DNA from 3 places in the Synechococcus sp. KORDI-49 genome. Region 2 is predicted to be linked to each of the others. Evidence: predicted binding sites of a transcription regulator. Region 2 holds the regulator's gene; each other region holds the start of a gene.
The links. Region 2 encodes NtcA, which controls nitrogen genes in cyanobacteria. Its sites were predicted from a motif close to GTANCNNNNGNTAC; they were not measured.
Positions count from the first base shown of each region.

Region 1 (3,257 bases), 910 kb from region 2:
GATGGCAATGGAATAATCCGTCATTGGAAGCCTGTATGTGAAGAAAAGTTAACAAGGGTCGGCGTCGCTCTGTGGCGATGCTGTTGCTCAGTGCGCAGATCCGTTGCGGCGCAGTCCTGATTCCCGGGATGTCTGGCAATCTGATCGGTGATCTGCGTTGTTCGGCTCATGCTGTTGTTCGCCTCCCAGACGGCTCCCGGCGGTCCTGCCGTGATCCTTCCGGCCCTGTTGATCACCGGTCTTCTGGTGGCTGCCTCGCAGGCTTTCGTTCCCAAAGGCGGCAGCGACGACTGATCGCGAACCGGTTCAGCGGTCTGCCAGGGATGTCTCAGCCTGGCTTCAGAACCGGATGCCGACCTCTCCATACGTTGAGGAGACGTCGTTGTCGAAGCCGTGAAGCGTTTCCTGTTCTTCACCCAGCTGGTTCTGTTTTCCTCGTTTCTTCAGTTGCTCGATCCGGCGCTGGCTCTCTCCTGTCATCCCCTGTTTGGGGGATGTGCATCCTCTGAAGCTGAATTAATCAGGGATGGAGAGCCTCACCTGCCTCCATGCCCCCTGTCTACGACCTGATTCTGGAGGTGAATGGCGATCTGCTCATTCGCCGGATCCTGGCGAATGGCCAGCGGGATGCCTGGGCCATGGCCAGGCGGCTGCACAGTGGCCGGGTGAAGGGAATTGTGTGTCGCGATGGTGAGGAAGCGGATGCTCCGCTCGACTCCCACCGCTAGAACGTCAATGAGCATCGGGCTCTCCCGTGGATCTACGTGTCGGATCGCCGGAGATGCAGAGGGTCACCGCGGAATGCCGCGACCTGCTTCGCGGCCAGAGGGTGCTGCTCTGCTTCGGCGACCATCTGGCTCTCTGTGCCGTCGCGGATGCCGAGGTCTTCAGCGGGGGCGTCAAAGCGGCGGTGACCACAGAGGAGGAAGGGGTGCAGCACGCGCTGCGGCATCGCCCTGATCTGGTTCTGGCCAGCGAGGATCTCGAGCGCGGCTACGGCATCCGCCTGTTGCAGCGTCTCAAGCAGGCTCTGCCTCAGACCCGTCTGCTGATCTTTCTGCGCCGCGAAACGCAGGCGGTGGTGCAGGAGGCGATGCTGGCCGGTGCCGATGGCGTGCTGTTCATATCGGCCCTCGGCGGCGGCAGCGGCAATTTCGTTAAGGCCCTGCAGGTGACGGCCCGAGGCGGGTTGTTCTATCCGGGAGCGGTGCGTGCCGCTCTGAGGCCAGTCGGCGATCCTCCCTCGCGCCTGGAGGCCAGGGACACCCTCTCGGAGCGGGAGCTCGAGGTGGTGTCCTGCATCGCCGGTGGCTACCGCAACAGCGAGATCGCCGAGCAGCTGCAGATTTCAACGGAGACCGTCAAATCCCACATCAGTGCGGCGATCCAGAAGCTGGGCGTGCGTGATCGCACTCAGCTGGCCGTGCAGGCTCTTCTGCACGGATGGATCTCGGCTCAGTAGACCCCGTAACGGATGCCGCGGTAACGCAGCTCCAGCCCGGCGGTTGCCTGCTGTTGATCCCGATTCGGCTCATAGGACACGCCCCGGTAGCAGAGCGTCCTGCGGCTGTCCCGGCGCACGGCGGTGTGCTGTGCATCGGTGTGTTCGGCGTTGGCGTAGTCCCTCGTCATCTGCAGACGAGCCCGCTCGACGGCCTGACGGCGCATGGTGCGGGTTTTGATCAGTTGAAGCGTGTTCATCACAGGCTCCTTGTACAGCGCCCGCGTCCCCGTTGCCTGACGCGGGTCTGACTGCAGCCCCGATGGACGGGGCTCAACGTGCTTTGATCATAGAACATTTCTGTAGCAACAGCTACTTTTTTGCCGTCCGGATCCGGCTGCCAGCATGGCGCCATGGACCCCGCGATTCCCGTTCTCTGCATCTGCGGCCCCTCCGCCGCCGGGAAAACCACCTTTGCCGCTGCACTGGTTGACCATTTCCGTGGTCGCGGCCGGTCTCCGCTCACCGTCGCCTGCGACGACTACTACCGCAGCGACTGGACCCCGCATCCGCTGTTCGGTTACGACACGGTCGAGGCCATCGATACGGACGCCCTGCGCTCGGACCTCGAAGCGGCGCGATCCGGCCGGGCCGCCAGCCTTCGCCTCTACGACATGCGTTCCCGCACGGTCGGGCGTCGCGTCATCGACGCTGCCTACGACCTTGTGGTGCTGGAAGGGTCCTACGGCCCCCAGGATCTGATCCAGGGTTTTCCCTTCGATGGACTGATCTATCTCGAGGAGTCGCTGCCCGTCCGACTGGTCCGCCGTCTGAGCCGTGATGTGCGCCAACGCCACCGCTCACCCCGTTACGTGATCCGTCAGATGCTGCGGGAGATGCTGCCCGGAGAGCGCCGTTTCATCCGCCCGCTGCGGGAGCATGCCGATCTGGTGGTCCGGGATCCGCAGCACGGCATCACGGCCGTCGGTCGTCTGATCGGCGACAGCTGATCCGCCGAGGTCTGGCTAACAACCAGGCAGATCTCCTCGTCCCATGGCCACGTACAAGATCAGCATCGAAGGCGGTGCCAGCTTCGACTGTGCTGACGACGTCTACATCCTCGATGCGGCCGAGGAGGCCGGTGTGGATCTTCCCTACTCATGCCGAGCCGGAGCCTGTTCCACCTGCGCCGGAAAGCTGATCAGCGGATCCGTGGATCAGACCGACCAGAGCTTCCTGGATGACGATCAGATCGGCCAGGGGTTCGCACTGCTCTGCGTCAGCTATCCCACAGCGGACTGCGCCATCAAGGCCAACGCCGAAGACGACCTGAACTGATCACGCCTTTCGCGTGATCACCGGTTTGCGGCGGTCGGGATACAGCTCCCTGCAGAGGGGGCAGACCCGTCCGTCGCATCCGCGTGCCGTGCAGAATTCGCGCCCGTAGAAAATGATCTGGAGGTGGAGCCTGTTCCAGGCCCTCTCCGGAAACAGGGCCTTGAGGTCCCGTTCGGTGCGCGCCACGTTCTCCCCGTTGCTCAACCCCCATCGCTGAGCCAGGCGATGGATATGGGTGTCCACCGGGAAAGCGGGCACGCCGAAGGCCTGGGACATGACGACGCTGGCGGTCTTGTGCCCCACCCCGGGCAGAGCCTCCAGCTCCTCGAAACTCTGCGGCACGGCGCCGTCATGGCGCTCCAGCAGCAGCTGGGCCAGCCGGCGCACGTTCTTCGCCTTGGTCTTCGCCAGTCCGAGCTGGCGGATGAAGCCGAGGATCTCCCCCTCCTCCAGCTCTGCCATCGCAGCAGGAGTCGGT
Region 1 covers NZ_CP006270.1:212,004-215,260, forward strand. The annotation lists gene KR49_RS13700 (hypothetical protein) at 148-294, shown strand; gene KR49_RS13705 (hypothetical protein) at 340-480, opposite strand; gene KR49_RS01180 (hypothetical protein) at 549-728, shown strand; gene KR49_RS01185 (response regulator transcription factor) at 755-1,462, shown strand; gene KR49_RS01190 (DUF4278 domain-containing protein) at 1,456-1,701, opposite strand; gene KR49_RS01195 (nucleoside kinase) at 1,855-2,451, shown strand; gene KR49_RS01200 (2Fe-2S iron-sulfur cluster-binding protein) at 2,495-2,779, shown strand; gene nth (endonuclease III) at 2,780-3,257, opposite strand, start outside.
Region 1: KR49_RS01190 (DUF4278 domain-containing protein) is a predicted target of NtcA. The motif match lies at 1,804-1,817, and genes of this name have one in related genera.

Region 2 (3,257 bases):
CGGCGCGGATGCGGGAAGCGGCGGAAGCGGACGCAGACCGGCCCTCTCCAGCGCATGGCGATCCCCGGTCAGGGCTCCAGAGGATCGATGGCTGGTGGTCAGGCTTGCGGTCATCGCGTCGGGTGTCACCAGGGATACACCCTGCAGACCTCGAATGTAGCGGCGCGATGCGACTCCACAAGGCCATTGACACTACGGATGGTGTGCTGTGAAATCAGGTTCATGGTGGATCCCTCCGAGACCCGAGCCGACGGGCGTCGTCCAGATGCCCTTCGGCCGTTTGAAGTGAGCTGGGATCCGATGGGGTTCGCTCTCAGTTCATTGATCGTGCGCACCGGACGCACGGCAGTTCTGTGCAGCGTCTGCCTCGAAGAGACGGTGCCGCGCTGGCGGAAGGGGAACGGACTGGGCTGGATCAGCGCTGAATACCGGCTCCTGCCCGGCTCCACACCTCAGAGGCAGTCGCGGGAATTGCTCAAGCTCTCCGGCCGCACCCAGGAGATTCAGCGATTGATCGGCCGCAGCCTGCGCGCCGCGGTGGACCTGGAAGCTCTCGGAGAACGCAGCCTGCTAATCGATTGTGATGTGATCCAGGCGGATGCCGGCACCCGAACCGCGTCGGTCACCGGGGCCTGGATGGCTCTGCAGCTGGCCTGTGACCGTCTGATCGCCCAGGGGATCCTGGAGCGCCAGCCGATCCGGAGCCAGGTGGCAGCGGTGTCCGTCGGACTCCTGGAGGGCAAGCCGCTGCTGGATCTGGATTACAGCGAAGACAGCCGAGCTGACGTTGATCTGAATGTGGTCGCCTCAGGCGACGGGAGTCTCCTGGAGATCCAGGGCACGGCCGAAGGAGCTCCGTTCAGCCGCGGGCAGCTGAACGTCCTGCTGGATCTGGCGCAGCCCGGGCTTGACGCCCTTCTGGCCGCCCAGAGCCATGCCCTGAGCAGCCGCAGCTGATTGCGTAATAACGGCTACACAGCTGAACAGGGTCGATCCTTAACTTTTAACCAGTCGAAACGGATTGTTGGGAACCAGCAGTGGGTTCAGCCGTTACGTCGCCGTTTCGGCCCATGCGCCCCAGGACCAGCCGGTCAGCTCATCCCGCTCGCTGCTTGATGTCATCAGAGATCTGGACGGCGCCAGCACGGAACTTGTCGAACGAAACAAGACCATCTTCTTTCCAGGTGATCCCGCCGAGAGGGTTTACCTGATCCGGCGCGGTGCCGTGCGGCTTTCCAGGGTCTATGAGTCGGGCGAAGAGATCACCGTCGCTCTGCTTCGTGAGAACAGCCTGTTCGGGGTGCTGTCGCTGCTCACAGGCCACCGTTCCGATCGCTTTTATCACGCTGTCGCCTTCACCCGGGTGGAGATGGTGACGGCACCGGCCGGCTCAGTCCGTGCCGCGATTGAGGCCGACACCGCAGTCGGGCTCAGGCTGCTTCAGGGTCTCTCCAGCAGGATTCTGCAGACCGAAACAATGATCGAGACCCTCACGCACCGGGACATGTCCTCCCGCCTGGTGAGTTTTCTGCTGGTGCTCTGTCGGGACTTCGGCGTGCCGGACCAACTGGGCATCACCATCGACCTCCGCCTCTCCCATCAGGCCATCGCCGAGGCGATCGGCTCCACGCGGGTCACGATCACCCGACTGCTGGGAGACTTGCGTCAATCCGGTCTCGTTCAGATTGACCGCAAGAAGATCACGGTTCTGGATCCGATTGCTCTGGCCAAGCGGTTCAGCTGAGAGTCAGCCCCACTGGGAGGTGACGCCGTGAGCGGATGGCTGCTGATCATCGCGCTGCTGGTGCTCGGCGGCGTGCTTTCAGCTCTGGGCGACAGGTTGGGCAGCCGTGTCGGCAAGGCACGCCTCAGCCTGTTCAACATGCGACCCCGACGGACGGCGGTGCTGATCACGGTGCTCACCGGCAGCCTGATCAGTGCGCTGTCCCTCGGTCTGATGCTGCTGGTCAGCCGTCAGTTGCGGGTTGGGCTGTTTGAGCTCGACGGACTGCAACAGAAACTTCAGGACAGCCGCCGCCAGCTGCAGCAGAACAGAGGTGCCCTGGAGTCAGCCGAGGAAGAACGTCGTCAGGCCATTGCCCAGACGCAACGCATCGATGCCGAGCTGTCGACGGCCAAGCAGCGGGCAGCGACACTTCGTGAGGAGTTGGAGCCTCTGCAGCAGCAGCGCGTCCGGCTGGAGGCCGAGCAGCAGCGCCTCAGCCGCGACATTCAGCAGCGGGACAGGGACATCAAGGCCCGGGACGCAGACATCCGCCGCACCGAGGAGGAACTCAAGCGGGTTCGGGCCAGCATCCAAGCCGGTGAGGCGGAACTCAAGGAGCTGGAGCGCAACCTGATCGCCCTGCGCCGCGGTTCCGTGGTTCTCAGCAGCGGAGAGGCTCTGGCCACAGCCACCATCCGACTGGAGAGTGCAGGACAGGCGAAGACGGTGATCGACCGTTTGCTGCAGGACGCGAATCTCACGGCCTACCAGCAGGTCCGACCCGGTGAGACCCCCGACCGACAGATCCTCCTGGTTCCCCGGAACGATGTGCAGCGTCTGCGGACGATCATCAGCAAGCCGGGCACATGGGTGGTTTCGATCCGCTCTGCCACCAACGTGCTGCGCGGAGAGACCATCGTCTATGCCTTTCCTGACGTCCGACCGAACCGGCGCATCAGTCGCAGCGGCGAAGTCCTGGCGTCGGCAACCCTCCCGGACCAGGATCGATCACCGGAGATGGTCCGCCGCCGCCTGAACCTTCTGCTCGCCTCTGCGTTCGCCGAGGTGCAGCGTCGTGGCTCCCTCGTGGAAGGACTCCAGTTCGACGGGACGGTCTTTGCTCAGCTCGGCCTGGCTCTGGTGGACCGCCCCGAAGGAGAGGGGGATCTGACCCTTGAGGTGATCGCCGAGAGCGACAGCGACAGTGGCGATCCGGTGCTGGTGGCGTTTCGGGTCAGCCCATGAGCCGACTGGCCGGTGTTGATCCCGGGAGAAGCAAATGCGGCCTCGTGCTCGTTGACACCGAATCCCTTCAGGTGCTCAGCGGGGCTGTCGTGATCTGCGAGCAGGTTCTGGACCGGTTGAGCGACTGGCAGGTCGCCGGAGGACTGGACGGGATCGTGCTGGGTGACGGCACCGGCAGTGCGGCATGGCTGCCGAAGCTGCGGTCCCTCGCTCCTGTTCAGCAGGTGAATGAATACGGCACCACCCTGCGGGCCCGCCGTCGCTACTGGGAGCTGTGGCCTCCCAG
Region 2 covers NZ_CP006270.1:1,890,632-1,893,888, reverse strand. The annotation lists gene KR49_RS09535 (cob(I)yrinic acid a,c-diamide adenosyltransferase) at 1-114, opposite strand, end outside; gene rph (ribonuclease PH) at 223-957, shown strand; gene ntcA (global nitrogen regulator NtcA) at 1,025-1,744, shown strand; gene KR49_RS09520 (DUF3084 domain-containing protein) at 1,772-2,971, shown strand; gene KR49_RS09515 (resolvase) at 2,968-3,257, shown strand, end outside.

Region 3 (3,257 bases), 1.2 Mb from region 2:
CACCTTGTCCCGGCGAGCTTCCATCTTGGCCTCAGCGCGGGGGCCCATCGTGAAGGGACCAAGCCCAGGGGGGCAGCTGAGTCCCTTCTGACTGCAGCTGTAAGCGAGATCGACCTGCCAGTCATCGATGTAGAGCGGAACACCGCCGAGAGACGTGACCGTATCCAGCAGCAGCAGGCAGTCGTGCCGGCGGCACAGCTCGCCGACTCCCTCCATGGGCTGGCAGACCCCTGTGGAGGTTTCGGCATGCACCATCGCCAGGATCGCCGGCTTGTGCTCGAGGATCGCCGCCTCGAGCTCCTCAAGGGAGAACCATTCTCCCCAGGGCTTTTCGATGGTTCTGACGTCGGCGCGGTAGCGACCGGCCATGTCCACAAGCCTTAAACCGAAGTACCCCTTCACCGCGACGAGAACGGTGTCACCGGGTTCGACGGTGTTCGCCAGGGTTGCCTCCATTGCGGAGCTACCGGTACCGCTCATCGGAAGCGTGAGTCGGTTTTCGGTCTGCCAGGCGTAACGAAGCAGTTCCTGAACCTCGCTCATCAATTCCACGTAGAGCGGATCGAGATGGCCGATGGGCGTGCGAGACAGAGCTTTCAGCACCGTCGGGTGGGCATTGGACGGCCCCGGTCCGAGAAGCAGTCTGTCCGGGGTGGCGATCGGATCGAAGCTCCTGCGGTGACTGTCGTCTACGGGAAGGAGTGAGTGGGTCGTCGCCAAGGCCCTGAGCAGGAGGTCTGGCCGCAGATGCTACGCACTCATCTCACCCAGCGGACGAAATCCGTCGGTTTGCAACGCAGTCGTTGAAGCTTCGGATCAGCGCTGACGCACGTTGGTCTCAGCGAGGCCTCTGGCCATGTGATCGAAGGGCTCTCGGACGGTGGCCAGGCGCTCCAGGGGGACCCCTTCGGACCGGAGTCGTTCACAGACGACCTCACCGAGAAGCACGATGCTTCGAACCGTCGGACCGGTTGGTACCCCGAGGCTCTTGTAGGTGTCATCCAGCCCGTTGAGCACCCGCTCGTTGAGGATCGTGCTGTCTCCAGCCACGAGGGCATAGCTGGCGTAGCGCAGGAAGTAGTCCATGTCCCGCAGACAGGCCGCGAGGCGCCTTGTGGTGTAAGCGTTGCCTCCCGGGAGCAGCAGTTCCGGCTCATCCAGGAACAGCGTCTGACTCGCCTCGCGGACGATCTCGGCGGCATCGCGGTTGATCAGCTCCACGGCGCGGATCCGAAGTTCGGACTCACCAAGGAACGACTCGATCCGGTCGATGGCCATGCGGTCGAAGTAACGACCCTGCTGGTCATATCGACCGATCAATCCGCTGATGGCGTCGCGCATGCTGTGGATTCGACAGACACTCCCGGCCGGAAGCTAACACCTGTCATCCGGCGAAAAGCCTCTGGGGGCCTGAGTTCCAGCGAAGTTGACAGAAACGGTTACGCGGAGCGTCAGCGGAACCGGCCGAGCAGAGATGTCGCCCCAGGCGATGGGTGGAGAATTTTGTACCCCTTGCTACACAATGGGGTATTCAGGATCTTTACGGTCCTAAAAGCACGCCTAGGGCCGAGACGTCTTTCCATGGCAAAAACTTCACAGGATGTCCTCCGTCAGATCAAAGACGAGGGCATTGAACTGATCGACCTCAAGTTCACTGACCTCCACGGCAAGTGGCAGCACCTCACGGTCTGCACCGATCTGCTGGAGGAGGAGTCCTTCACCGAGGGCCTTGCCTTTGACGGTTCATCGATCCGCGGCTGGAAAGGCATCCAGGCCTCCGACATGGCCATGGTGCCCGACCCCAACACCGCCTGGGTGGACCCGTTCTACCGGCACAAAACCCTGAGCATGATCTGCTCGATTCAGGAGCCGCGCACCGGTCTGCCCTACGAGCGCTGCCCTCGCGCCCTGGCCCAGCGGGCTCTCGATTATCTGAGCTCGACCGGCCTTGCTGACATGGCCTTCTTCGGTCCTGAGCCTGAGTTCTTCCTCTTTGACGACGTCCGCTACAACTCGTCCTCCGGTGGCGCCTTCTACAGCGTTGACACGATCGAGGCGGGCTGGAACACCGGTCGCCTCGAGGAAGGCGGCAACCTCGCCTACAAAATTCAGGAGAAGGAGGGGTACTTCCCCGTCGCTCCGAACGACACAGCCCAGGACATCCGTTCGGAGATGCTTCTGCTCATGGGCCAGCTCGGGATTCCCATCGAGAAGCACCACCATGAAGTGGCCGGCGCTGGCCAGCACGAGCTGGGCATGAAATTCGCTGAGCTGATCCAGGCAGCCGACAACGTCATGACGTACAAGTACGTCGTCCGCAACGTCGCGAAGAAGTACGGCAAGACGGCCACGTTCATGCCGAAGCCTGTCTTCAACGACAACGGAAGCGGCATGCACGTGCACCAGAGCCTCTGGAAGGGCGGCCAGCCCCTGTTCTTCGGAGAAGGCACCTACGCCAACCTCTCCCAGACGGCTCGCTGGTACATCGGTGGAATCCTGAAGCACGCTCCGGCATTCCTCGCCTTCACAAACCCCACCACCAACAGCTACAAGCGACTGGTGCCCGGATTCGAAGCTCCTGTGAACCTGGTGTACTCCGAAGGGAACCGGTCCGCCGCCGTCCGCATCCCCCTCACAGGCCCAAGCCCCAAGGCCAAGCGTCTGGAGTTCCGCTCGGGTGATGCTCTGGCCAATCCTTATCTGGCCTTCAGCGCCATGATGATGGCCGGCATCGACGGCATCAAGAATCAGATCGATCCCGGTGACGGCTTCGACAAGGACCTGTTCGAACTGCCTGCCGAAGAACTCGCCAGCATCTCCACGGTTCCGCCATCTCTCAACGGCGCCCTCGAAGCTCTGGATGCCGACAGGGGATTCCTGACCGAGGGAGGCGTCTTCTCTGATGACTTCATCCAGAACTGGATTGACATCAAATACGAGGAGGTTCAGCAGCTCCGGCAGCGTCCTCACCCCCACGAGTTCGCGATGTACTACGACGCCTGATCCGGGGATCCGGTCGGTGTGTTCAGGGGCCCGTCTTCTCAGGAGACGGGCCTTTTTGATGACCGTCAGGTTCCGTCTGATGAGCAGAGTCCCCGTTTCAGCAATGGATTCGCTGGAATGGTCGTCTTCAACGCACTCCGATGGCGACCACGCCCTTCAGCAAGCTCGCTTACCAGACCCTGCAGCAGGGGAAAGGTCTGGCCGGTCTGGTTCACAAAGACCTCAGCACGCGGCTGATGTCGCTTGTGGCTCCG
Region 3 covers NZ_CP006270.1:474,411-477,667, forward strand. The annotation lists gene KR49_RS02555 (alanine--glyoxylate aminotransferase family protein) at 1-720, opposite strand, end outside; gene KR49_RS02560 (allophycocyanin subunit beta) at 817-1,341, opposite strand; gene glnA (type I glutamate--ammonia ligase) at 1,582-3,003, shown strand; gene KR49_RS02570 (class I SAM-dependent methyltransferase) at 3,144-3,257, shown strand, end outside.
Region 3: glnA (type I glutamate--ammonia ligase) is a predicted target of NtcA. The motif match lies at 1,506-1,519, and genes of this name have one in related genera.